One region of the Paenibacillus sp. ALE3 genome, then DNA from elsewhere that is predicted to be linked to it. Evidence: a T-box and tRNA genes for the amino acid it is inferred to sense, from the RefSeq annotation. Region 1 holds a T-box; the other regions hold tRNA genes.

Region 1 (5,712 bases):
GAAAAGCAAAAGGTTATTTTTCCGCTGACGGTCTTGTCGCGCAATGACTTGATTCAACAGCTAAAACAGAAAAAAACGGAGGTTCATGAATGACCCTAACGAATGAGAAATTAATGCAAACGGCGGTTGAGGCCGCTAATGATAAAAAGGCAATGAATATTGTCGCATTGGATTTGCGTGGAGTATCGCTAGTCGCGGATTATTTTGTAATCTGCCACGGTAATTCGGATACACAAGTACAGGCGATTGTAACCGAAATTCGCAAACGCGCTCATGATGAAGGTGTAGCCATCAAAGGGATCGAAGGAATGGATTCTGCTCGCTGGGTTCTAATGGATTTGGGAGATGTTGTAGTGCATGTCTTCCATCGCGACGAACGCGAATATTACAACATTGAACGACTCTGGTCGGATGCTAAGGTTGTGGAGAAGGTATGAGTTTGATCGCTGGTACTTATGTCACCATTATGGTGGATCGTGAAGTATCGCCTTTCGGCTACTTCCTTACCGTCGGCGAGCAGGATGTGTTGCTGCATTATACGGAGCTGACTCGTGAAATCGAGGTGGGTGAACGGCTGGAGGTATTTATCTTCCACGATACAGAGGACCGTTTGGCTGCAACTATGAAAAAACCGTTCTTGTCTTTGGGAGAAATGGCAAAGCTCGAGGTGGCCGATGTGCATCCGCGTTTGGGATGTTTCCTGGAGATGGGACTGGGTCGTCAACTTTTGCTGCCGATTCGTGAGTTGCCAGAAAACCGGGATCTGCATCCTCGTGTGGGTGACTACGTGTATGCCATTATGGAGCATGACAAACAAGGCAGACTGCGAGCTAAGCTGGCAGGGGAGCAGGAACTGGCTCCATTGTGCTTCCATGCTCCTAGTTCGTGGCTTAATACATGGGTGCAGGCGACGGTGTACAAGCCGCTTCAGATGGGCACATTCGTCCTGGTGGACGGGGGTGTGCTTGGTTTTGGTGCAATAGGGATGATTCATTCCTCGGAACGTAACCGTATGCTTCGCTTGGGCGAGGAGGTTAAGGTACGGGTCACGCTTGTTCGCGAAGATGGTCGGGTCAATCTGGCGATGTCGCCACGCAAGGAAGTAGGCCGTGATGAGGATGCAGATCGGTTAATTGCATTTCTGAAGGAACGTCCGGGTGGCGGCATGCCATATTCTGACGCAACGCCGCCGGATATTATCAAACAACGGTTTGGTATCAGTAAATCCGCCTTCAAGCGTGCGATGGGCAAGCTGATGAAGGAAGGACTGGTTACACAAAAAGAAAACTGGACCTACCTGGTGGAGACAATGCCTAAACCAAAGGACGGGAATGGGGAATAAAAGATGGCTTCTTACCGCAAGTTTGCCTATGTGTATGATGAGCTAATGCAGGACATGCCGTACCCGGACTGGTTGCGCTTTGCACGGCAGGCTTGGGATCGATACGGTATGCCACATACAGTGGCCGAGCTGGGCTGCGGAACGGGCTCAATTACGATTCCACTGGTTAACTCGGGCTTCGAGGTGGCTGGCATCGATTTATCCTCTGACATGCTGGCAGTAGCCCGTCGCAAAATGGAAACCACTCCTCAAGGACAGCGATTGTTTCGTGAGGGAAGCGTTCGCTGGATACAGCAGGATATGCGAGAATGGATTTTACCGGAGCCCGTGGATTCTGTCATTTCTTTTTGCGATTGCCTGAATTATTTACTTGAGGAAGAAGATATCATTTCTACTTTTCGCAGAACGTATGCTGGTCTGAAGCCTGGTGGAACCTTTCTGTTTGATGTACATCACCCCCAGACATTTTTGCGTTATGATGAAGAACAACCATTCGTACTGGATGAACGCTCTATTTCGTATATCTGGACATGCGCATTGGACACTCCCCGTTGTGAAATTGAGCATCATCTCAGTATCTTTGCGAAAGCAGAACATGAAGGACGCGATCTGTACCAGCGTTTTGAGGAAATTCATGTACAGCGTGCTTATGATCCAGCCTGGATGAAGGCAGAATTGTCCAAAGTGGGTTTTCGTGATGTGAAGGTATATGCAGATTTTGAATGGGTAGAAGCAGCAGATGACGCGGCGAGACTTTTTTATGTCGCTGTAAAATAGCTAGGATTCATTGAGCTAATATAGAAAAAGAAAGACGCTTTTCATGAAGTCATGAAGGGCGTCTTTTTGCTCTCATATATTCACTTTATAGTTCAGCTGAAGTTCATCACCCGGTACACCCCGAATGCCCCAATTCTGTTTCGGGGTTTCAAATATAGTAATTTCAAGATCCTGTGGAGAAATACCCAAAAGATCGTTAATTCTTTGAAATAACAGATTGATGAGTTGCTTCTTAGCTTCTGTCGTTCTGCCTTCGAAGATACTGATTTCAATAATGGTGTATGCGTCGGAGCGACCATCTGCATATATAAAATCTTCATGATTCATAGGGAAAAAACGATGAAACCTCTTGTCTGGAGGATAATTGAACGCATCCACCACGGCAGAGTGAATCACCTCTGAAAGTTGCTTTTTAATCGGATTTAGCTTCTCTTTTGTCCCGAAAATTTTAATCTGTGCCATGTCTCCACTCACCTTTCTAATCTCATCTCAACTTGAACCATTGCAACTTGGAGTTATTATAAAACATTCGTATTCATGTGTCATGGACAACTAGTATGAAGATGGCGCTTCGTATCAAATGTAGCCCTTATTTGACTTTTTTCGCGGTTTTCAATATAATAGTGCCATTATTAACGGTTAAATAATCGCTGATGAGGAATAGTAGTTTTGTCTGGACATGTAGAGAGCCGGCGGGTGGTGCAAGCCGGTTGACAGTGCAAAGCGAACTCACCTCGGAGATATGCGTCCAACGCAGGAAAGCACCTATATAGGTGTCAGTATCCTGTTATTAATACGCATCGGATCACCTCCGTTATCAGGTGCAAAGGGAGTAGAATGCGAAGAACGCTTTCTGCTAACTAGGGTGGTACCACGGGAATATAACCTCTCGTCCCTAGCGCTGACACGCTACGGGATGCAGAGGTTTTTTTGTTGCATACCGTTTGAGGAGGAAAAGACAATGACAGACACACAGCCGAAGCACGGCTATCAACCGCAAAGTATTGAACCAAAATGGCAGAAATATTGGGATGAGAACAAAACGTTCCGCACTGGGGAAGAACCGGGTAAACCGAAGTTTTATGCTTTGGATATGTTTCCGTATCCGTCTGGAGCTGGTCTGCATGTAGGCCACCCGGAGGGATATACAGCTACAGATATTGTTTCACGTTATAAAAGAATGCGTGGCTACAACGTACTGCATCCGATGGGTTGGGACGCCTTTGGTCTGCCTGCCGAACAGCATGCGCTGGATACAGGCGAGCACCCACGCGAAATTACGGTGAAGAACGTAAATAACTTCCGCCGTCAAATCAAATCACTTGGCTTTTCATATGACTGGGATCGTGAAATCAGCACAACTGATCCTGATTATTACAAATGGACACAGTGGATTTTCATCCAGCTGTACAAGCGTGGCCTCGCTTATGTAGCTGAAGTGCCCGTGAACTGGTGCCCAGCACTGGGAACGGTACTGGCGAATGAAGAAGTAATTGATGGTAAGAGTGAGCGTGGCGGTCATCCGGTTATCCGCAAACCCATGCGTCAATGGATGCTGAAAATTACGGAATACGCCGATCGTTTGCTTGACGATCTGGAGGAACTGGACTGGTCCGAAAGCATTAAGGATATGCAGCGGAACTGGATTGGTAAGTCTACCGGGGCAGAGGTTCATTTTCCAATTGAAGGCTATGACGAACAACTCACAGTATTTACAACCCGTCCAGATACATTGTTCGGTGCAAGCTACTGTGTGCTGGCCCCAGAGCAGGAATTGGTGGATATGATCACTACACCTGAGCAAAAGGACGCTGTACAACAGTATCGTGAACAAGCTGCTCGGAAAAGTGACCTGGAGCGTACGGATCTGGCCAAAGATAAAACAGGCGTATTCACAGGAGCTTATGCAGTGAACCCGGTGAACGGCGAAAAGCTGCCAATCTGGATTGCCGACTATGTACTGGCAGGCTACGGAACAGGTGCAATTATGGCAGTACCGGGCCATGATACACGTGACTGGGAATTTGCCAAGAAGTTCGGATTGAAAATCACTGAGGTCGTTCAAGGTGGAGACGTGGACAAAGAGCCATACACCGAGGATGGTCCGCATGTCAATTCAGGCCTGCTGAATGGACTGACCAATGAGGAAGCTATTCCGAAAATGATTGAATGGCTCGAAGCTGAGGGTAAGGGGCAGGGCAAAGTAACCTATCGTCTGCGTGACTGGCTGTTCAGCCGCCAACGTTATTGGGGCGAGCCGATTCCAGTAATTCATCTAGAAGATGGAACGATTAAAACAGTTCCTGAGGATCAACTGCCGCTCGTACTGCCAGAGATGGACAATATCAAGCCTTCAGGTACAGGTGAATCCCCACTGGCGAATGCGACAGATTGGGTAGAAACCGTTGATCCTGAAACAGGTATGAAAGCACGTCGCGAGACAAATACGATGCCGCAATGGGCAGGAAGCTGCTGGTACTACCTGCGCTTTATTGATCCAAAAAATGATAAAGAGCTTGTGTCCAAAGAGAAACAGCGCGAATGGATGCCTGTTGACCTGTATATTGGCGGAGCGGAACATGCGGTTCTTCACTTGCTGTATGCCCGTTTCTGGCACAAGGTGCTGTATGATATCGGCGTAGTGGAAACGAAAGAGCCTTTCTATAAGCTGGTCAACCAGGGTATGATTCTAGGCAACAATAATGAAAAAATGAGTAAATCACGCGGTAATGTCATCAATCCAGATGATATTGTTAATACGTTTGGCGCCGATACGCTGCGTATTTATGAGATGTTTATGGGGCCGCTGGAAGCGACCAAGCCATGGAATGAGAATGGGGTAGAGGGAGCGCATCGTTTTCTGTCCCGCGTATGGCGCCTGTTTGTTTCCGAGGATGGTAGCCTGAACGAAAAAATTAAAAATGACGGCGGTAGCGACGAGTTCAAACGGACCTGGCATAAAACGCTGAAAAAGGTAACCGAGGACCTGGATGCATTGCGTTTCAATACAGCGATCAGCCAGCTGATGATCTTCACCAATGATGCATACAAAGCAGACCTTCTGCCGCGTGCAGCGATGGAAAACTTCGTGCAAATGTTGTCGCCGCTTGCACCGCATCTAGCCGAGGAACTGTGGCAGCTGCTGGGACACAACGAGAGCATTACCTACGCGGCTTGGCCTGCCTATGATGAAGCATGGACGGTAGACGCTGAAGTGGAAATTGTCATTCAGATGAATGGTAAAATCGTACAGCGTGCAACGATTGCCAAAGACCTTGATGCCAAAGCGATGGAAACTTTTGCATTGTCGCTGGACAGCGTTCAGGAAGCACTGGCTGGTAAAACGGTTCGCAAGGTAATTGCTGTTCCGGGTAAGCTGGTTAATATTGTTGCCGGTTAATCGGCTTTAAGCCGAAGGAGGCATCTATCTTTTGCATGTCCTCTTCATACTTGTTGTGCGTGACCCGTATTAGCTCAGGGAAGACACTATGCAGGCTGATGTCTAACAACGCAAGAGCTTCAGCGGTTATACCTCCGGGAACCGCTACTCTTGCTTGTAACTCGGCTGGTGTCATCCCGCCTTCCGTGAGCAG
Region 2 (5,712 bases), 1.9 Mb from region 1:
AACGTTTCATTTTTCTGCCATTATTATCGTAAACAGTCATTTGCAACCAGGAATCAGAATATCTGTCTCCCTGAATTGTAAAATGAACTTTTTGCGATTCAAAAGCCTTAATTCTATATACATCGTAGGCTTCCCAGACTCCAGGCACACCCTCTGCACCAAGTCTTCCGATAACAGCGTCACCTATAAAATAGTAGTTAGCCTGTTCAAAACTATCATTTGGTTCCTGTTCATGATATTCAAGTACAGAGGAAGGAGTTAAGCCGTTTGTAGCGGGTGCTGCTTCTTGAGCTTCTTGAGCAGATGCAACAGCGGTGAATGTGCTTAATAGAAGTGCAAGACCTAGTGTAGAAAAAACTGCCTTTTTCATTTAATCATCTCTTCCTTATTTTATTTTGGGATTTATATGTTATGTATTACTAATCCCATCCAGTATTATATAGTGTATTCCAATAAATTGGAATAAAAATGGAATAATAAACGAAAATATATATATTTTTGTCACAATTATGTGTTTTTACAAATTTATTCACCTAATTCGACATAGAAATTGGCCAACCTACTGTATAATATAAAATTTCATCCTAATATGCTTTCATGAAAAGGGGCATTCTATTTTAGGGGTAACAAAAGCTATGTTATACTCAATAATTGGAGGTGAGAAAATGTTCGACCCGACCGTTTTTGATAATTTAAAAGTAGCTATGGAAAATGCGGTTTACGATCTGGATAATTTGGATTCACGTATTAACATTACGCAGCGAATCGATAGATTGGAGATGTCGGTAATGTCGCGTGAATTTGGCGTACAGTTCAGTCTGAGAGAACAGCCAGGTGTGACGGCAGAGCTTCAACTAAAGATGGATTTAAACAACCTGGCTGCAGAAATTTTGGAAATAGAAGAGCAAACGCCGGGGTGCAGTTTGTTGCTGTATTTTAATATGAAGATTCGAGAGATGGAGACACAATGCAGCCGGATTGAAAATTTACTGGCCGAAATTTGGAAGCCTGAACTTCGACCAGTACAGACGCTAAGTCAGATTTACGGAGAGAAGACATCTACATACCATAATAGGATTGAACTCCGATTTTCCAGGCAAATTAACGAAGATCAGATGGAGGATATTCCAGAGTTGTTGGAACATATGTTGCTGACACTTACGGAATTAAACAAGATCTAAACATCCCTCTTCCTCTTAATAAAAACAGCCTGTCATTTGGGGAATTTAGAAGTAAAGGAGCAGGGATATATGATAAATGAACACGATTTTTCTGAAATATACGCGATTATGGAGTCTTCTTTTCCAGCATCAGAATGCAGGACGTTTGAGGCTCAAAAGGCTTTGCTAAAACATCCTAGCTATCGCATCATGACTGAAAAGAATGAGCAGGGAAACATAGTGGCTTTCTTGGCTGGTTGGGAATTCGCGCATTTTCGGTTTGTAGAGCATATTGCGGTGGATTCCCGTATACGAGGTGGCGGATTAGGCAAAAAGCTTATGAGTAGGTTTGTCTCACGGTCTGATCAGCCGGTAGTGCTAGAGGTTGAGCCGCCAGTGGATGAATGGTCACGAAGAAGAATCGGTTTTTACGAACGATTGGGGTTCCATTTGAACCATTTTGAATATGTACAGCCCCCTCTAAGAGAAGGACAGGCGGATCTGCGGCTTCAAATTATGAGCTATCCAGATGCGTTGGCTGAATCGGCGTTTGCTCCTTTTAAAGAGATTTTATATACCGAGGTTTATGGGCTTAAATAAGAGACTAGACAGTTAGTAGATAAAAGTAAAAGGCTCTGCTTGTGCCGTATGGATACGGGAGCGGAGCCTTTGCTCTAAAAAGTTAAAGGGTGCTTCATTAGTATGAATGTTTAGTCCATATCATCACAAATTCCTTCTCCCCAGTTTCGGCATCCACAGATTCCGCTTGAATGGTAAATCCATTTTTAGTATAAAAGTTAAATGCTTTCGTGTTGGACTGATACACCTTTAATTGAATTTCGTCATGATGCTTCTTAACCCAATCTAATAGTAGCTTTCCATAGCCTTTTCTTTGAGAATCAACACGTATAAACAGAGCAGCCAAGTATCCATCCAACATGGAAACGAAGCCGCCAATCGTATGATCATCCTGTATGATAACGTAGTTTTGAGCGAGGGGAAGGTACTTGTTCTCCATCTCGGCAGCTTGAGATTTCCAATACTGTGGAGCAATAAAATGATGGGCTTCTACAGAAGCATCCAGCCAGATGGCTACCAGTTCTTTCAACTCTTCTACTTTCACAGGTCTAATCGACATTGTAACGCCTCTTTTCACATTATGTAATCTTATCTATATTAAGTATGATACTGAAATAAAAAAGACCGTCCGTGGACGGTCTTTCTACCCGTGGCGCTTAATTAAAGCCTTGATCCGTATCCCGCGCCTCCGTCAACTCTGTAAATTAGAGAATAACGGACCGGGTAAGGGATACGCTCAACATGTGATTATTGATGTTGACGCACCTCCTTTCCTGATGCGTTCATCTTACCATATCTGGTTGGTGGTATCCAGTGATTTTATTATATTTGCTAGTATTATTCATAGAAAATATAATATAAAAATGGCTTGCTTTTAAATTCTATGCAAGATATAATCTTAATTACGGTGATTAAAAAAATTGCCATCAATACATAGTATGCGGTCGTGGCGGAATTGGCAGACGCGCACGGTTCAGGTCCGTGTGGGCTAACCCCCCGTGGAGGTTCGAGTCCTCTCGACCGCATTATACCTAACAATTACAGGTTCTTGGATTGGCTGAATGCCTCCAAGAGCCTGTTTTTATATGGTTAAGATGCGTGCTATTAAACAGCCATTTTATTTATGCTGGAATATATATTTAATATAATCTTTTGCACTCTGGTTAATGTCTTCATCACTTGCTTGAAACGAGGCTCCGAAGACAGCGAAATAGGGTAATGTTACGGCGCCCACATGTACTGCGCTTGCTTTAAAAGGGGCTATAACTTCATCTACCGTAAATGTAACGGAACCCGTAGATAAGTAGTTTTCTTTTTTATCGCCAATCGACATGGCGATCCCTAGCTTCTTTCCTTTTAACTTATCACCTTTTGAACCATAAGCCCATCCATGGGCAAAAACATCATCAAACCACTTTTTTAATAAAGGAGGGTAACTATACCAGTATAAAGGGAACTGAAATATGATATTGCTGTGTACTTCAAGTAACTTTTGTTCTTTCAAAACATCAATGTTCCAGTTGGGATACTCTTTATAAATTTCATGAATTGTCAAATCATTGGTATATTGAAGTAATTCTTGTTTCCATCTTTGATTTACTCTGGAATCTTCAATATTCGGATGTGCTAAAATCACGAGAGTCTTCATTATAAATCACCTTTCTTACATCGCATCATTTGCTTTTTGTGGATACGTATTATTATTCTGTAAGCTATAAAAAAAGTAAATACACACAATAAAGTAATATAGTTACTTGAAAGTGTACATGGTACTTAGAATGAAGATATGTGATTATAAAATGAATTCGATAAACTTAGTTATTTTAGTCTCGAAGAGGTGGTCGTATGAAACAATATAATTTAGGCATAGAAGCAACACTGGAGATCATCGGAGGTAAGTGGAAATCCTTAATCATATGCTTATTAATGTCTGGTAGAAAGAGGACCAGTGAATTACAGCGTAGTATTGCAGGCATTTCTCAAAAGGTTCTTATACAGCAACTTCGTGAACTTGAGAAGGATGGAATCATAGGCAGACATGTGTATAATCAAATGCCTCCAAAAGTGGAGTATTATATAACGGAGTATGGAATTACAGCAAATGAAATTATTGATTTAATGTGTACCTGGGGAAGGACTAATATCAAAATAAGACGAGAGCAAGGAGAAGATGTGATATTGCTAGAAAATAAGTCCAAATGAATATTGGAGTAAAAGAGCGCTGTAGACTATGATGTTTACGGCGATTTTCTTTTTGGCGTAGAGTCGCAGCTCGGGGATATCTGTATCATAGTATTTGATCACTTACCTTCAAGACTATGTTATATGTTGAGCCGCAAGCTGATTTGTAATATAGTTATGACTGGACAACCATTCCATCAATATTAAATGAATGCCAAAGTAGGGGGACCCTTGCAATGATTATTAAACCGAAAATTCGTGGTTTCATATGTACGACTGCGCATCCTGCAGGATGTGCGGCTCACGTTAATCGTCAAATCGACTACATCAAAGACAGCACGGGATTACAAGGAGCTAAAAAGGTACTTGTGATCGGAGCATCCACAGGTTATGGACTGGCTTCCCGCATTGCTGCGAGCTTCGGTATGGGAGCTGACACCGTAGGAGTATCCTTTGAACGTCCTGCTTCAGAGGGGCGCACGGCTTCGGCAGGCTGGTACAATACAGTGGCCTTTGGAAGAGCAGCCAGAGCGGCTGGCTACATAGCGGAGAGCATTAATGGAGATGCTTTTTCCCATGAAATTAAGCAGGAGACGTTGAAGCTGGTCAAAGAAAAGCTGGGCAAGGTAGACCTGATTGTATATAGTGTCGCCTCACCGCGACGGACACATCCTGATACGGGAGAAACCTTTAATTCCGTTCTCAAGCCCATTGGACAGCCGTTTACGAATAAAACGGTGAATACGAACACAGGTGTTGTGTCGGAAATTACGCTTGAACCAGCAACGCAGGAGGAGATTGATAACACCATCACGGTCATGGGTGGCGAGGATTGGTCCCTGTGGTTAAAAGCGTTGGAAGAAGCCGACCTGCTGGCTGAAGGGGTAACCACACTGGCTTACTCGTATATTGGTCCTGAGATTACGGAGGCTATTTATCGTAAAGGAACCATTGGCCAAGCTAAAAATGATTTGGAAGCCACAGCACATACGTTAACAAAGCAACTGGAGCGTTATCGTGGGAAGGCCTACGTTTCAGTGAATAAAGCTTTGGTTACACAATCCAGTTCGGCTATACCTGTTGTGCCTCTGTATATTTCCTTACTGTTTAAGGTCATGAAAGAAAAGGGACTGCACGAGGGTTGTATTGAGCAGGCGCAACGTCTGTTCGAGACGTTATACAGTGGATCCACTGTGGAAACGGACGAAGAAGGACGCATTCGTCTGGACAACTGGGAAATGAGAGAGGATGTGCAGCAAGCTGTTAAAGCGGCTTGGTCTGAGATCACTACCGAAAACGTATCCGAACTGGGTGATCTTGAACAATACCGTCTGGATTTCCTTCAATTGTTTGGATTCGGATTTGATGAAATTGATTATGAATTGGACATTGATCCAGAAGTTCACACGAATTAAGTAAAATAGGTTCCAAGTCAAAAACGGGTACTCTCAAGCTGCGATGGCTTGTGAGACCCGTTTTTTATGTATGCAGGCAAATAAAAATGGGTTGGTTCACCAACAAATTTCATCGAGAATTAGACGTAGAAAGCGACTTCCGGTGCAGCAAGCGAAAAACGGCAATAGTAATGATAATCCCTGCAATGCCAAAAACCGTGACAGAAGTCAGTGCGCGATAAGCTTGCCAGCCGAACAAAAAAGCAATCCCACTGCCAAACGTTGTACCTGCCAGTAACCCGAGTGCGCAGGCAATGTCCGTTCCAAATTTCATAATCATGTTCCTTTCGAATGGTTGAATTGAATAGTAACTTGTACGTTTTTTCTGGACTTGTACC
Region 3 (5,712 bases), 1.8 Mb from region 1:
AGGCATGGTTAAAATTATTCAACGCTCTGGAGCGGAGTTGATTGGATTCGGAGTTGCGGTTGAAAAAATGTTTCAGGCTGGAGCGAGAACCATCCGTGAGCAGGGCATCCGTGTAGAATCATTGGTTAAAATTTCGTCGTTGGCTGACGGTAAGATAGAGTTTGCTGAATAGTAACAATTCGAAACTCCGGATCCTTATTTCTAATAATAACCTTTGCATGAGCATCAATTTCGCTTATAATATATATAAGGTTTGGGAGAGGAGGCAGCAACATGGGGAATGAACAATTGACCGAACAGTTTTTTCTGGAAAAACTGGCAGCGGCTAAAGTGCATTTTGAACGCGCCTTGGATTGTAAGCATACGGAATTCGACGATTTGTATCCCTATATGATTGAACATCCTCAGTTTTTTTGGTATAAACGCTATGTGGCCTGGTCTGAGTTGTTGACATTGGTTAACCTATGCGAAGAATTGTCTTTCTCTTGGAAAGAAGAATTTACTGCTCACCAAGTGGAGTATGTAGAACAGCGAGTGTTGTCTGCACAAGTGCTGGACTTCTGGTACGAGAAGAACGATACAAAAGAACATGATCACAGTGTAAATCAGTCGGGATAATTTGTTGCTCTGTTGGCAATCCATATAAGTAGTAAGCGGAAGAGACCTAAATGATTCGTTTAGGTCTCTTTTTAAACTTTTTTCATGTATATAAAATTATGGCCGTTGTGTTGAAAAAAATGGACAAGGAGGGGACATGGATGATAATGGACGAAGAATTGGATGCTTATCGACTTTCTGGTGAAAAGGTACGCGTCGTACGCGATGGATTGGAGTCCAACGATGTGGTTGGCATTGTACTGGCATGGGATGATGAACAGGTGCTTATTCGCCGCCAGAATCGACGTGTGGTCAAGTTGGATCGCAGCTATACATACCAGCCGTTCAGCGAGCCGCGTCACAATCCGATAGAACTGGATTAAGAAACGAGTTCTAATGGGGATTGGATAAAAAAACTGGGTGCTTCATTAGGCATACAGAAACTCTAAACCGGACACAGTAATGAAGCAAAACTCAACAGAGAGGGCGTGCTGTGTTAATGACGGTTATGGACGAAAAAGTACATGCATACAAGGATCAAATCAGCCATTTGGAAGATAAGTTGCCCGAGGTAGTTCATGCCTATCATCGCTTTACCGGAGAATGCTTTCAAGCCGGCAGTTTAGATGAAAAAACCAAGCAACTGATTGCGCTAGGAATTGGCTTATTTGCCAACAATGAGGTGTGCACGTTTTATCATGTGAATGAGGCGCGTTCCAAAGGAGCCAGTGATCAGGAGATTATGGAAGCCGTTGCTGTAGCTGCTGCAGTTGGTGGAGGACATGCTCTAAGTCAAGGGGTTACACGTGTACAGAAGGCGCTACATTAAAACGAATCATCCATACAGATAACTCATACTCGAAATAGGGGAAATAGATTGATCTGAACAAATGATAGTGATGTTTATGGAAAGAAGCTTCCGAGCACAGTTAGTGCCTGCGGAAGCTTCTTTTTGCATGTAGTGCGGGGATTATGCTCTTTTGCTTGCAGCAAAAGCAGCAGGGCGAGGGGATTTATGCTTATAGGCAGAAGAGGATGCAATCCAACTTCGCCCAACAACGCGTAGGGGTTTGGGGGTTGAATTATTGGGTAATTCGGGGCGATATTTCTCTGGTAAAGGTAGAGACGCCGTATGAGGCATAGAGGTAGGGAGCCCCAAATAAGCTCGCATTCGTTCATACATTTCTTTGCGGAATGCGGACATAGGCATACTGAACTGCTCTTTAACGCCTTTATATATATAGGTGGCGTGAACGCCGGAGTGGTTTTGTTGTATGTCTAGAACACGAACGTGATACTTCTTAAATTCATGTTTAATTTCAGATAGCAGGATTCCGGTACGATCTATTCCTGCGTTAACCATTTCAACATAAAGATCAGGGGTTTTCAGAACGCCGCTTTCTTCAAGAATTAGGCTGTCACGCTCAAATACTTTTTGAATAAAGGTAAGGAGCAGATAACTTTTCACAAGAGAGCATGAATGCTGAGTAGTATCTGAAGAGATCATTACCATTCACCGCCTTAGGGAAATGTGATGATAATTCATAGTCATGGAAGTAAAGGAACTTTTGTTCCTAAGAACTTATGTTCTTATATTATCGTATTATTCCTTTTTTATCAAGAAGAAATAAAGAAAAACAAAAGATTTGACAACTTTATTTGAGCATGGTATGATCTATCTTGTCGCTAAGAAAGATTGATTCTTTCGAGATAGACGACAAATATATATGCGGTCGTGGCGGAATTGGCAGACGCGCACGGTTCAGGTCCGTGTGGGCTAACCCCCCGTGGAGGTTCGAGTCCTCTCGACCGCATCCATTTAGAAAAGGTTTATAGAATTGCTCTTGTAGCAATTTTATAAACCTTTTCTTATGTTTCGGAATTATTGCAGACTTCCAGCAAGGATTCCAATACAAGGGTTTGAACTTTATTCAAGTTCATAAGCAATTCTTTTATAAGTTTAATTTTTAAGATATGATAGAAGATAACGCATTTGTTGATGAAGCTAATGAAAGGTTGGATGAAAGATGGAGAAAGCAACTTTTGCAGGCGGATGCTTCTGGTGTATGGTGACTCCGTTCGAGGAGCAGCCGGGCATTCATAGTATTGTCTCAGGCTATTCTGGAGGGACGATTTCCGATCCGACCTACGAACAGGTTAAAACAGGAACAACCGGGCACTATGAGGTGGTGCAGATTACGTTTGATCCTGAGCTGTTTCCTTATGAAAAGCTACTTGAATTGTATTGGCCGCAAACAGATCCTACCGACGGAGAAGGTCAATTTCAGGACCGAGGCACACAATATAAGCCTGCAATTTTTTATCATACGGAGCAGCAACGAGAGCTTGCACAACAATCCAAGGAACAGTTGGTACAAAGCGGACGCTTTGATAAGCCAATTGTAACGGAGATTCTTCCGGCTGCAATTTTTTATCCGGCAGAGGATTATCATCAGGATTATCACAAGAAGAATGTGAAGCATTATAAGGAAGATCGAGCCCAATCCGGTCGTGATGAATTTATCGATAAAAACTGGTAAGCAGCTTTAATATACGTTCTTACGCGCACATCAAGGCAGATCAGAGATTATATCTCAGATCTGCCTTATACATATTTAAACGGTTTTACTCACACAATGAAGGGACAGAGAAGGAGGCTGACCCGCAAATGAGTACACGACGAAAGCTGCACATGAGAAATATAATAAAAAAAGCTTTAAAGGCATCACGCAACCGGAAGAATTCGTCTTATGCGCTTGTACACCATGCAAGATCTAGAATGCAAATCATCGTAGTGCTTTGTATTTCAGTCTGTATGTTATTTATGGTCTGTAAAACTGCTGTTGCCGAAGCAATAGACCAACAGAACCAGCAGCAAAAGAGGGTTGCTGTCATTATTGATGATCTAGGAAACAATATGAAAGGTACCAAGGAAATTTTAAATTTACCTGTCAAAATCACCGTTGCTGTAATGCCCTTCCTGCCAACAACCAAACAGGACGCTATGGAAGCGCATGAGCGTGGTCATGATGTTATCGTCCATCTTCCAATGGAGCCCAAGCAGGGCAAGCCTGAATGGCTTGGACCTGGAGCAATCAAGGCTAATATGACGGATGAAGAAGTACGCGCCAAGGTGACCGCAGCTATCAAGGATGTTCCTTATGCCATAGGAATGAACAACCATATGGGCTCCAAGGTCACCTCAGACAAGCGCATTATGTCCATCGTTCTGGATGTTTGTAAGGAACATGGACTATTTTTTGTTGATAGCCGAACTAATTATTGGTCAGTGGTGCCTGAACTTGCCGCTAAAAAGGGAATGCCACCGGTGCGAAATGATGTTTTTTTGGATGATGTTCATACACTCGCTCATGTGAATCGGCAACTTAGCAAAGTGGTTGAATGGTTGGCAGAGCACAACACCTGTGTAACGATTGGACATGTTGGCGTGTCCGGCATGTATACCTCCTCAGGGCTTCATTCATCGGTTCCTAAATTAAAGGAACATGCTCAGTTTGTAGGCATTAGCGATCTAGTGCGTGATGTATGGGGGTGGACAGGAGATCCAGCCACGAATACTACCACGCCGTCAGATGGGCAATAATGCCTTCGGCAATAGCTTCAGCAATCCTTTTTTGGCCGCGATCCCCAGAAAGTAGGGCTCTGTCTTGTTCGTTGCTGATAAACCCCGTTTCGACTATTACAGCGGGATGTTGAATTTTATTCAGAAGATAAAAGGGTTTTCCGTACATGGTTTGTCTATTCATGCAAAATAAGCGGTTTAATGAACGCTGGATCTGCTCAGCTAACATATAGCTGCTGCCTTCATCTTGATACAGTACAATGGGTCCACGTTTTTCGGCACGTTTGGCCCAATTGACATGCAGGCTTACAACCACAGCAGTGGGCAGTTGTTCTGTCAAGCTTTTACGCTGGGCGAGGTCTTTAAGATGCCGGGATTTGGACTGCAACCAACGGTTATCATCACTCAGTGCGTAGTCCTTGTCCCTATTCAAGACAGCAGGGTAACTCTGGGAACGTAAGATCAAGTACAGTTTTTGAGCAATGGCGAGATTGATATTTTTTTCCAGAAGTCCTTTGTGACTTGTTCCACCATCCACACCGCCATGACCTACATCTATCAGGACCACCGGCTTGGCAAAAGCGTGATAGGAGCGGTTAAACGGGGTCTCTGTATGCTTGTTTGTGTCGGTGCTTTTCTCGCCAGGCTGAGTAGTTGCATAAGCAAATGGGGCAAATACAGCGCTACAAAGGATGCAAAAATTTAACCCCAGCCCGATCAGCCATATCTTGTTTAACTTTTTATTCAACACGTTCTATTCCTCCAATGGACGAATTGATTGTTTACTGGAAACTAGGCATAACAGACATCAAACCTAAAGCAGCATAGCTGCCTTCGAATATAACAATAAACCTTGGGGGTACTGTTATATTGAAGATAGTATGTTCCATTTAAGGGAAACCATGCATAGTTATTCCGCAGGGATTAGACCTCCTGAAAACTGTGCAAGCTAGTAGTATCTGAACCTAACGTGTAATTTGATATTTCCAAGGTATGGTGATTGGAAATGATAGGTCAGATGGAGGAGGTCATGGAGGATGGCGAAGAGTGACGAACTGGTGACGTATATTACACAGCGGATTGTGCGTTATATGGAAACGCCACGTGAGGTTCGACGTAGTAAAAAACAAGCCAAGGAGCCATGGGTGAGCAAATGGTTTGGAATGTTGCCTCTCGCTCTGAAAATGTGGATAAAATCCACACGCAGAGGGCGAAAAGAGCAACGTTAAACACGCCAAAGAGACCACAAGAGGCATGGGGTATGCCATTTGAGGTCTCTTTTTATGTTGTTATAGGGATAAATTCGAATGATTTTTATTGTTTCTGAAATTACTAAGATTCCAAACGGTAAAATTGACCATGAGGCAACAGCTGTTTTAGTGGCACAAATCGGGAAAGTCCATCGTGGTAGGTTAATGCATATAAAATGGGTTCGGATGGATGATCTGGAGATATCCAAGTTTGAAACCCGCTAATGGATAAGGGTCCCCCAAAGGCAAAATTGATATTTGTGGCAGAAAAAATCATACATG
Region 4 (5,712 bases), 180 kb from region 1:
TCGTAGGTAAGGCGGATAAAAACATTTCTTGTTTGTTGGATAACGTCAGTAGAATATTTACTCCTCTTAGATTTTTGCTAGATACTTGCTGAAATGATACCCTCCAACTTGATCAAACTAAAATTATCCTCGCCACGAAACAGTTTTACTTCCCTACGAGCAGTATTTATAGACGTGATTACACCTGTGAGTTCTTCGTCATCGAACGGGCTAAAAACCACCAATGTTATAGGTTGACATGTGTTGTAGGACTCTATAAGCGCTTGCTCGATCAACTGGGCTTCCTGATCGTCAAGTTCCGGCTTGCCTCCCCGCTGACGGTCTTTCATGAGTTTTAAGTACACTTCCTTGTGTTCTGGTATGATAATCCGACTGCTTTCCCACAAGCCATTACCTTCACTGAACAACGTATACTCTTAATGGCTTAATGCAGCAGCGAATAGTTCTACATCCGACTTTAACACTTTATATGTATGGTTCATGCTATTCACCTCAGAATAGGCATTTGCTGGATTGGCGTAGTATTCCTTTAACGACAGAAAAAGACTTGCCACTTATCCAGCGAGCCTTAATTTTAAGTTTAATGCAACGGAGCCAGATCCCAATCCGTCTGTAAATCGGCGCCAAACTGTCTTATTGCTTCTTTAGTAGCAAAAAGGAAGAAGTCTTGTTGGGAACCGTAAAAATTCAGCTGATATAGAGTACCCGAGTCAAGTTTTTCCCAGCTTAACTCATAAAGGTCTTTCTCGAATGAGGAGTAGAATCCATTCAAACTTTCTACGGGAAATTGCGAGGTTGCTTCAATATAATTCTTAAGTGTGATATTGGTCCACCCAAAATCCAAATCATATACCTTTCTATTTGTTTTAGAGTATTTGAAATTGAGCTGACAACCTTCACGTTCACCTGGGATATGATATTTGAATGTAAATTCAACCCATGTTCCTTCTTCATTTTTGTCTTTAAGAATAGCCATTGTTTTCTCCTCTTTATTTAAAATTCCACATAGACTTAAACCAACGCTTTTTCACATTTACTCGGTAATTAATAGTGTCCTTACCGTTATCGCTATAAATTGTGATTACATCTTTCGCACTATTATCCAAAATGGCCAGGCGGACATTACAGATACTAAGAATAAAGCACCTAACGATTATGTAGATATGCCTTAATGGTATATGGAGGAACTGGTCGTCCATGTTAAAAACATGCGTAAACTAAGGTTTGAGGCAAAGGCAAATGGGATATGAAGAAGGCGGGGATCGGAACTTTATTTTTCACTCAGGTACAGGGAAACCTATTACCATAAAACGCCATCCCAGCAGTGGAAAAACAAGTGTGAGGGGCACGACTTCCGTAATGCATCACTTCATGGTCTCCGCCATACAAATGCAACGTATTTGCTGGGTCAGGGAACATCCATCAAGGAGCTTCAACATCGATCGCAACATTCCACTCCACATCTCAGGTGACTTCAGATAACTATGCTCACGTCACCAAGAAGCTCCGTCGTAAAACGACAGCACACCTTGACGTCTTCGATCCAAAAGTTCGTCCCCAATCCGTCCCCAAAAGCGAAAAGGCGCTCGCTCCCTGTGATATGAGTGTTATGGTCTCAATTACTAAAAAAGCAAAAAACCCTTGAATATCAAGGGTTTCATGCAACAAAACTGATATGCCGAGGACCGGGATCGAACCGGTACGGTAGTCACCTACCGCAGGATTTTAAGTCCTGTGCGTCTGCCAATTCCGCCACCCCGGCAAGTATTTAGGAACGCTATTTTACACTTACTTGTTCTTGTCTTACAAGTATCTGAGAAGCTTACTTATTAAGAAGTGTTCTCGCTATGTAAATGTCGTTCAACCGGGCACCAACTTATAATACGACAATTTTATCAAATTGTAAAGTGTTTTTTTAAAAAAATAATAAAAAATCTCTTTTTGTATAACTTGTGCACATTTGAACTACACTAATAAATGTCTTTCCAAACCACCAGAAGGGGTGTTACGAATGCGTGAAGGTATGATTCCAACTGTTCTTGGGACGGTAGTATCGGCTTCAGGCGCTGTGTTGCTGAGCAGTAAGTACAAACTTGCAGCTACAGGCATTCTCGGTTTCGGACTGGCTCATGTTGTTCTGGGAGCGATTGATTTGATTGAGCATCGCTAGTTGTTTGGAAAGTACCGGGCGGGATTTATCCTTCCCGGTTTATTTTATAAGCGTTTAATATGGAGCATAAGCGTTTATGTAAAGTGTAGAACTGAATCATGCCTAAGAAGGAGCGTGTAATGTGCTATGAAAAAACATAACTCCGAAAAAAAGAGTCTTACTGACGATCAAATCGAATATAAACAATCTCTGGATACGCGTGAACCAGGATTTGATCGGATTCCTGACCCTGATGCCGATTCACCTGCAGCTACCGATATGATTGATGAAGCCGTAGACCGTGGAATAGATAAGCTACGTAATGACTTTACCAAATAAAGCATGAATTATAGGTCACAGGTTATTAAGTATCACTTGAAGATAAGCATGATCCAGCCAATAATCGAGATCCACAATACAATGCTGATGAAGAGTCCACACAAGAGACCAAAAGAGAAATTACCTTCACTCTTCGGCATAGCACTGCCAAATTTCAATCTAAGCTTCATTTGATTCCAGTTCATAGAACCCCCTCCTTAAGTTCTATTTCGGAATATGAAGCTTATTTTTGTAGACCTATAGTCATGTTTTTGAAAATAAAAAAGGGGTTTTTGTCCTATCACCCTGAGCGCGGCAACAGAATTACAGCTATACCTACCAAACAAATCAATCCACCAATGAAATCGTACAAGTCAGGTGTCTTTTTATCAATCCACCAGCCCCATGCAATGGAAAGAACAATAAAGACACCCCCGTATGCTGCATATACACGCCCAAAGGAGGAGAAAACCTGAAAGGTAGCAATGACTCCATAGACAGCTAAAATCACTCCGCCGCAAAGTCCGACATACCATGTCTTGCCTTCTCGCAGCCATTGCCAGATCAGATATCCACCTCCGATTTCAGCGATGCCTGCCAAAATAAAAAGTAAAGCTGCCTTTAACAACGTATCACGTCCTAAACTTTCTTACTTTTCAGTCATCTCATTATAGTAATCGATCTATAATAATAATCAATGCAATTACGCCAACCAGAATAAGCAGATTACTGACCTGACACCACAGGCTTGAAGCTCCCTCGGAGTGAAGCTTCCGCTGATTGGCATCAAAGTTTGCTTTGGTTCCCTCAGCATCTACCGGACTAGAAAATGGTCTGTGTTCTTCATTCATATGAAGGCCTCCTTTGCAATCCACTTTAATCATACCAAACTTTTCCGTCGATTTCGCGTTGCAATTATGCCTATAATTCAATGCAACTTCCGAATGAAGCTTCATATGTATGTAGTGTACAAACCAACATGTCGATATTTCACTGAATATAAAGTATGATGACGAATTAAGGAAGAGTGGGTATTTAGACGCCTTTCATTGCAGGACGGTAGTTATGGTATAATTTAGTCAACTTGTTCAGGATCGTATCAGGGCGCAACTGGTTACTCCATTTATAATGAAACTTACATCCAAGAATCCACATCCGCTTAAAACCTGCATATTCTGTTTGTAGATCTAGGAGGAGGAAACGGATGTCCCCTATTTTTATAGCTAGTTTAATGATAATGGGTATATTTTTATTTCAGGCAGCCCTTATTCTAGGCATCATACATTGGGTTTCTAAACGTACCAAGCGTCCAGCACAAACCAAAATGTACCTTACAGTGGGTTTGCTTGTCTTTATATCAGGCTTCCTTGTGTGGGACAACTGGATACACTTGCAGGAACTCAATGGGTGGACCATGATTAGTCTAGTAGTGATCATGATTAGCGCCTACATACAGCTTAGAAAACAAAAAGAAAAATACTAACCCCATTACCGGCATCAAAGGAGGAGCGCCATGAAATCTCACTCAACACGCTTTTGGTTACAGAGGGTGCTACTGCTAATGCTTGTTTTACTCTTTAGCGGCTCTCAACAATCGTTCATTGTTGCTGATGCCGCCCCGCCAATTAATGCTCATGCCTCTGCCAAAGCCAGGCAATTACTTGCCTACCTAACTAATGTGCCGGATGATATGCTAATTTCCGGACAGCACGATTACTTAGAGGCACCGGATGAACAAAATAACAAGCTGCAACAAATCAGCGGACAATACGCGGGACTTCACGGCTATGAGTTTGGAGGGTTGGCTAATCAATCCCGTACTGCCTTACGAGAGCAACGTCAGCGTGTTGTGAATAGCGCTATTCAATGGAGTCGGGACGGCGGAATCGTAGCTATCACCTTTCATCAGGCGTTACCGGGCAAACCAAAAACGTGGAAAAACGTACAAGCAAAAATTACTCAAGCTGAATTTAATCGTTACGTCACGCCGGGTACCCCACAATATAAGCAACTCATCGCTGATTTGGACGAGGCGGCTCTGTCCCTTAAGACCTTACGGGATGCGGATGTGCCAGTTTTATGGAGACCCTATCATGAAATGAATGGTAACTGGTTTTGGTGGGGGAACAAACAAAATTACGCTAAGCTGTGGGATCTAATGTATGATCGGTTCGTACATGTCCATCATTTAGATAACCTATTGTGGGTCTGGAGTCCCAATGCTCCGAACGCTTATAGCACTCCCTATAGTCTGTCCTTTCCAGGCATTAACCGGGTAGATGTGCTTGCAGCCGATATCTATAATAATGATTACAGGTCCTCCTACTACACTGAATTGCTAAAGCTTGCGCAGGGCAAGCCTATGGGAATCGGAGAAAGTGATATTCTGCCGAGTGCGAAGGTGCTACAGAATCAGCCAGCCTGGGCCTATGCCATGACATGGGGAAAGGAACTGTCGGCAACCAATTCGCAGGCAGTCATCAGACATTTTATGAACCAAAATAATATTATCACACGCGATCTTCTCCATGAGTCCCTCCGCTGAAAGAAAAAAGCTTGCACTTTGCTCCTAGAGCGAAGTGCAAGCTTTTTTCTACCCAATCCAAATGAAGCTCCCTAACTATTTCTAATTACCTCTTCAAGATCAAGATCGGCATATGCCTCTTCACCAAGATGTACAGATACAATGGTGTAGATCCGCTTGGTTAATCTAGACATCAGCCGATCACCTGGTGCTACGGAATATTCTTCCCGAAAATCCCCGATCTTGTGAAAACCGCTGGACATATGGATGTACAAGTTGCCCCTACGCGTTTTACCATGTACCAACATCAAATCTCCTCCTGCTGTGTGACCAACCTATTTTCCCTGTTACATCTATATCGGTCAGAACAAGATAGGATATAAGTCCCTGATCCCCTTCTTTTCTTTCACAAGATCGTGCACGTAAACGAAACGGGTCTGTCAGTGATATGACAGACCCGTCTTTGTAAATCCATTTTTCTAGCTAGAAAGAAACTATTCTTGATAGGATTCTGCAATCGCATTTGCTGCGATGATTGCGTTATACACATCATCAGGACTAACTGGGAACGGCATGTTGACCATTGTATCATTTGCTGCACAAGCATCTTCAGCCACCTGACGCCATTCAGCCTCAACAAATACCTCTACACCCAGATCACGAAGCGTTAATGGAAGACCTACATCCTTAACCAGCTTAATCACGGTCTCTAGCTCTTCTT

What was found. The T-box of region 1 lies ahead of leuS (leucine--tRNA ligase). A T-box ahead of a tRNA ligase gene usually reads a tRNA of that ligase, here a tRNA-Leu.
Region 2: it has a tRNA-Leu gene. The T-box ahead of leuS (leucine--tRNA ligase) is inferred to sense a tRNA for this amino acid. The anticodon was not compared.
Region 3: it has a tRNA-Leu gene. The T-box ahead of leuS (leucine--tRNA ligase) is inferred to sense a tRNA for this amino acid. The anticodon was not compared.
Region 4: it has a tRNA-Leu gene. The T-box ahead of leuS (leucine--tRNA ligase) is inferred to sense a tRNA for this amino acid. The anticodon was not compared.

Annotation. Positions count from the first base shown of each region.
Region 1 covers NZ_CM134214.1:1,385,482-1,391,193, forward strand. Annotated here, with positions in the region: gene yqeK (bis(5'-nucleosyl)-tetraphosphatase (symmetrical) YqeK) at 1-93, shown strand, start outside; gene rsfS (ribosome silencing factor) at 90-437, shown strand; gene ACXHJ2_RS06345 (CvfB family protein) at 434-1,342, shown strand; gene ACXHJ2_RS06350 (class I SAM-dependent DNA methyltransferase) at 1,346-2,119, shown strand; gene ACXHJ2_RS06355 (tautomerase family protein) at 2,192-2,581, opposite strand; T-box leader at 2,761-3,019, shown strand; gene leuS (leucine--tRNA ligase) at 3,081-5,519, shown strand; gene comER (late competence protein ComER) at 5,500-5,712, opposite strand, start outside.
Region 2 covers NZ_CM134214.1:3,297,025-3,302,736, reverse strand. Annotated here, with positions in the region: gene ACXHJ2_RS14440 (hypothetical protein) at 1-370, opposite strand, end outside; gene ACXHJ2_RS14435 (hypothetical protein) at 666-1,181, shown strand; gene ACXHJ2_RS14430 (GNAT family N-acetyltransferase) at 1,251-1,760, shown strand; gene ACXHJ2_RS14425 (N-acetyltransferase) at 1,858-2,298, opposite strand; tRNA gene ACXHJ2_RS14420 (tRNA-Leu) at 2,680-2,764, shown strand; gene ACXHJ2_RS14415 (NAD(P)H-dependent oxidoreductase) at 2,857-3,387, opposite strand; gene ACXHJ2_RS14410 (winged helix-turn-helix transcriptional regulator) at 3,585-3,941, shown strand; gene fabV (enoyl-ACP reductase FabV) at 4,157-5,335, shown strand; gene ACXHJ2_RS14400 (hypothetical protein) at 5,445-5,648, opposite strand.
Region 3 covers NZ_CM134214.1:3,218,723-3,224,434, reverse strand. Annotated here, with positions in the region: gene ACXHJ2_RS14015 (xanthine phosphoribosyltransferase) at 1-172, shown strand, start outside; gene ACXHJ2_RS14010 (hypothetical protein) at 274-618, shown strand; gene ACXHJ2_RS14005 (hypothetical protein) at 759-980, shown strand; gene ACXHJ2_RS14000 (carboxymuconolactone decarboxylase family protein) at 1,097-1,426, shown strand; gene ACXHJ2_RS13995 (hypothetical protein) at 1,568-2,104, opposite strand; tRNA gene ACXHJ2_RS13990 (tRNA-Leu) at 2,327-2,411, shown strand; gene msrA (peptide-methionine (S)-S-oxide reductase MsrA) at 2,625-3,137, shown strand; gene ACXHJ2_RS13980 (divergent polysaccharide deacetylase family protein) at 3,266-4,201, shown strand; gene ACXHJ2_RS13975 (N-acetylmuramoyl-L-alanine amidase) at 4,176-4,931, opposite strand; gene ACXHJ2_RS13970 (YqzE family protein) at 5,218-5,409, shown strand; gene ACXHJ2_RS13965 (hypothetical protein) at 5,513-5,712, opposite strand, start outside.
Region 4 covers NZ_CM134214.1:1,565,873-1,571,584, reverse strand. Annotated here, with positions in the region: gene ACXHJ2_RS07190 (YolD-like family protein) at 78-407, opposite strand; gene ACXHJ2_RS07185 (hypothetical protein) at 581-976, opposite strand; tRNA gene ACXHJ2_RS07180 (tRNA-Leu) at 1,677-1,762, opposite strand; gene ACXHJ2_RS07175 (hypothetical protein) at 2,012-2,170, shown strand; gene ACXHJ2_RS07170 (hypothetical protein) at 2,297-2,488, shown strand; gene ACXHJ2_RS07165 (hypothetical protein) at 2,521-2,673, opposite strand; gene ACXHJ2_RS07160 (YnfA family protein) at 2,769-3,095, opposite strand; gene ACXHJ2_RS07155 (hypothetical protein) at 3,136-3,318, opposite strand; gene ACXHJ2_RS07150 (hypothetical protein) at 3,672-3,950, shown strand; gene ACXHJ2_RS07145 (glycosyl hydrolase) at 3,981-5,012, shown strand; gene ACXHJ2_RS07140 (hypothetical protein) at 5,084-5,299, opposite strand; gene ACXHJ2_RS07135 (glycerol dehydrogenase) at 5,486-5,712, opposite strand, start outside.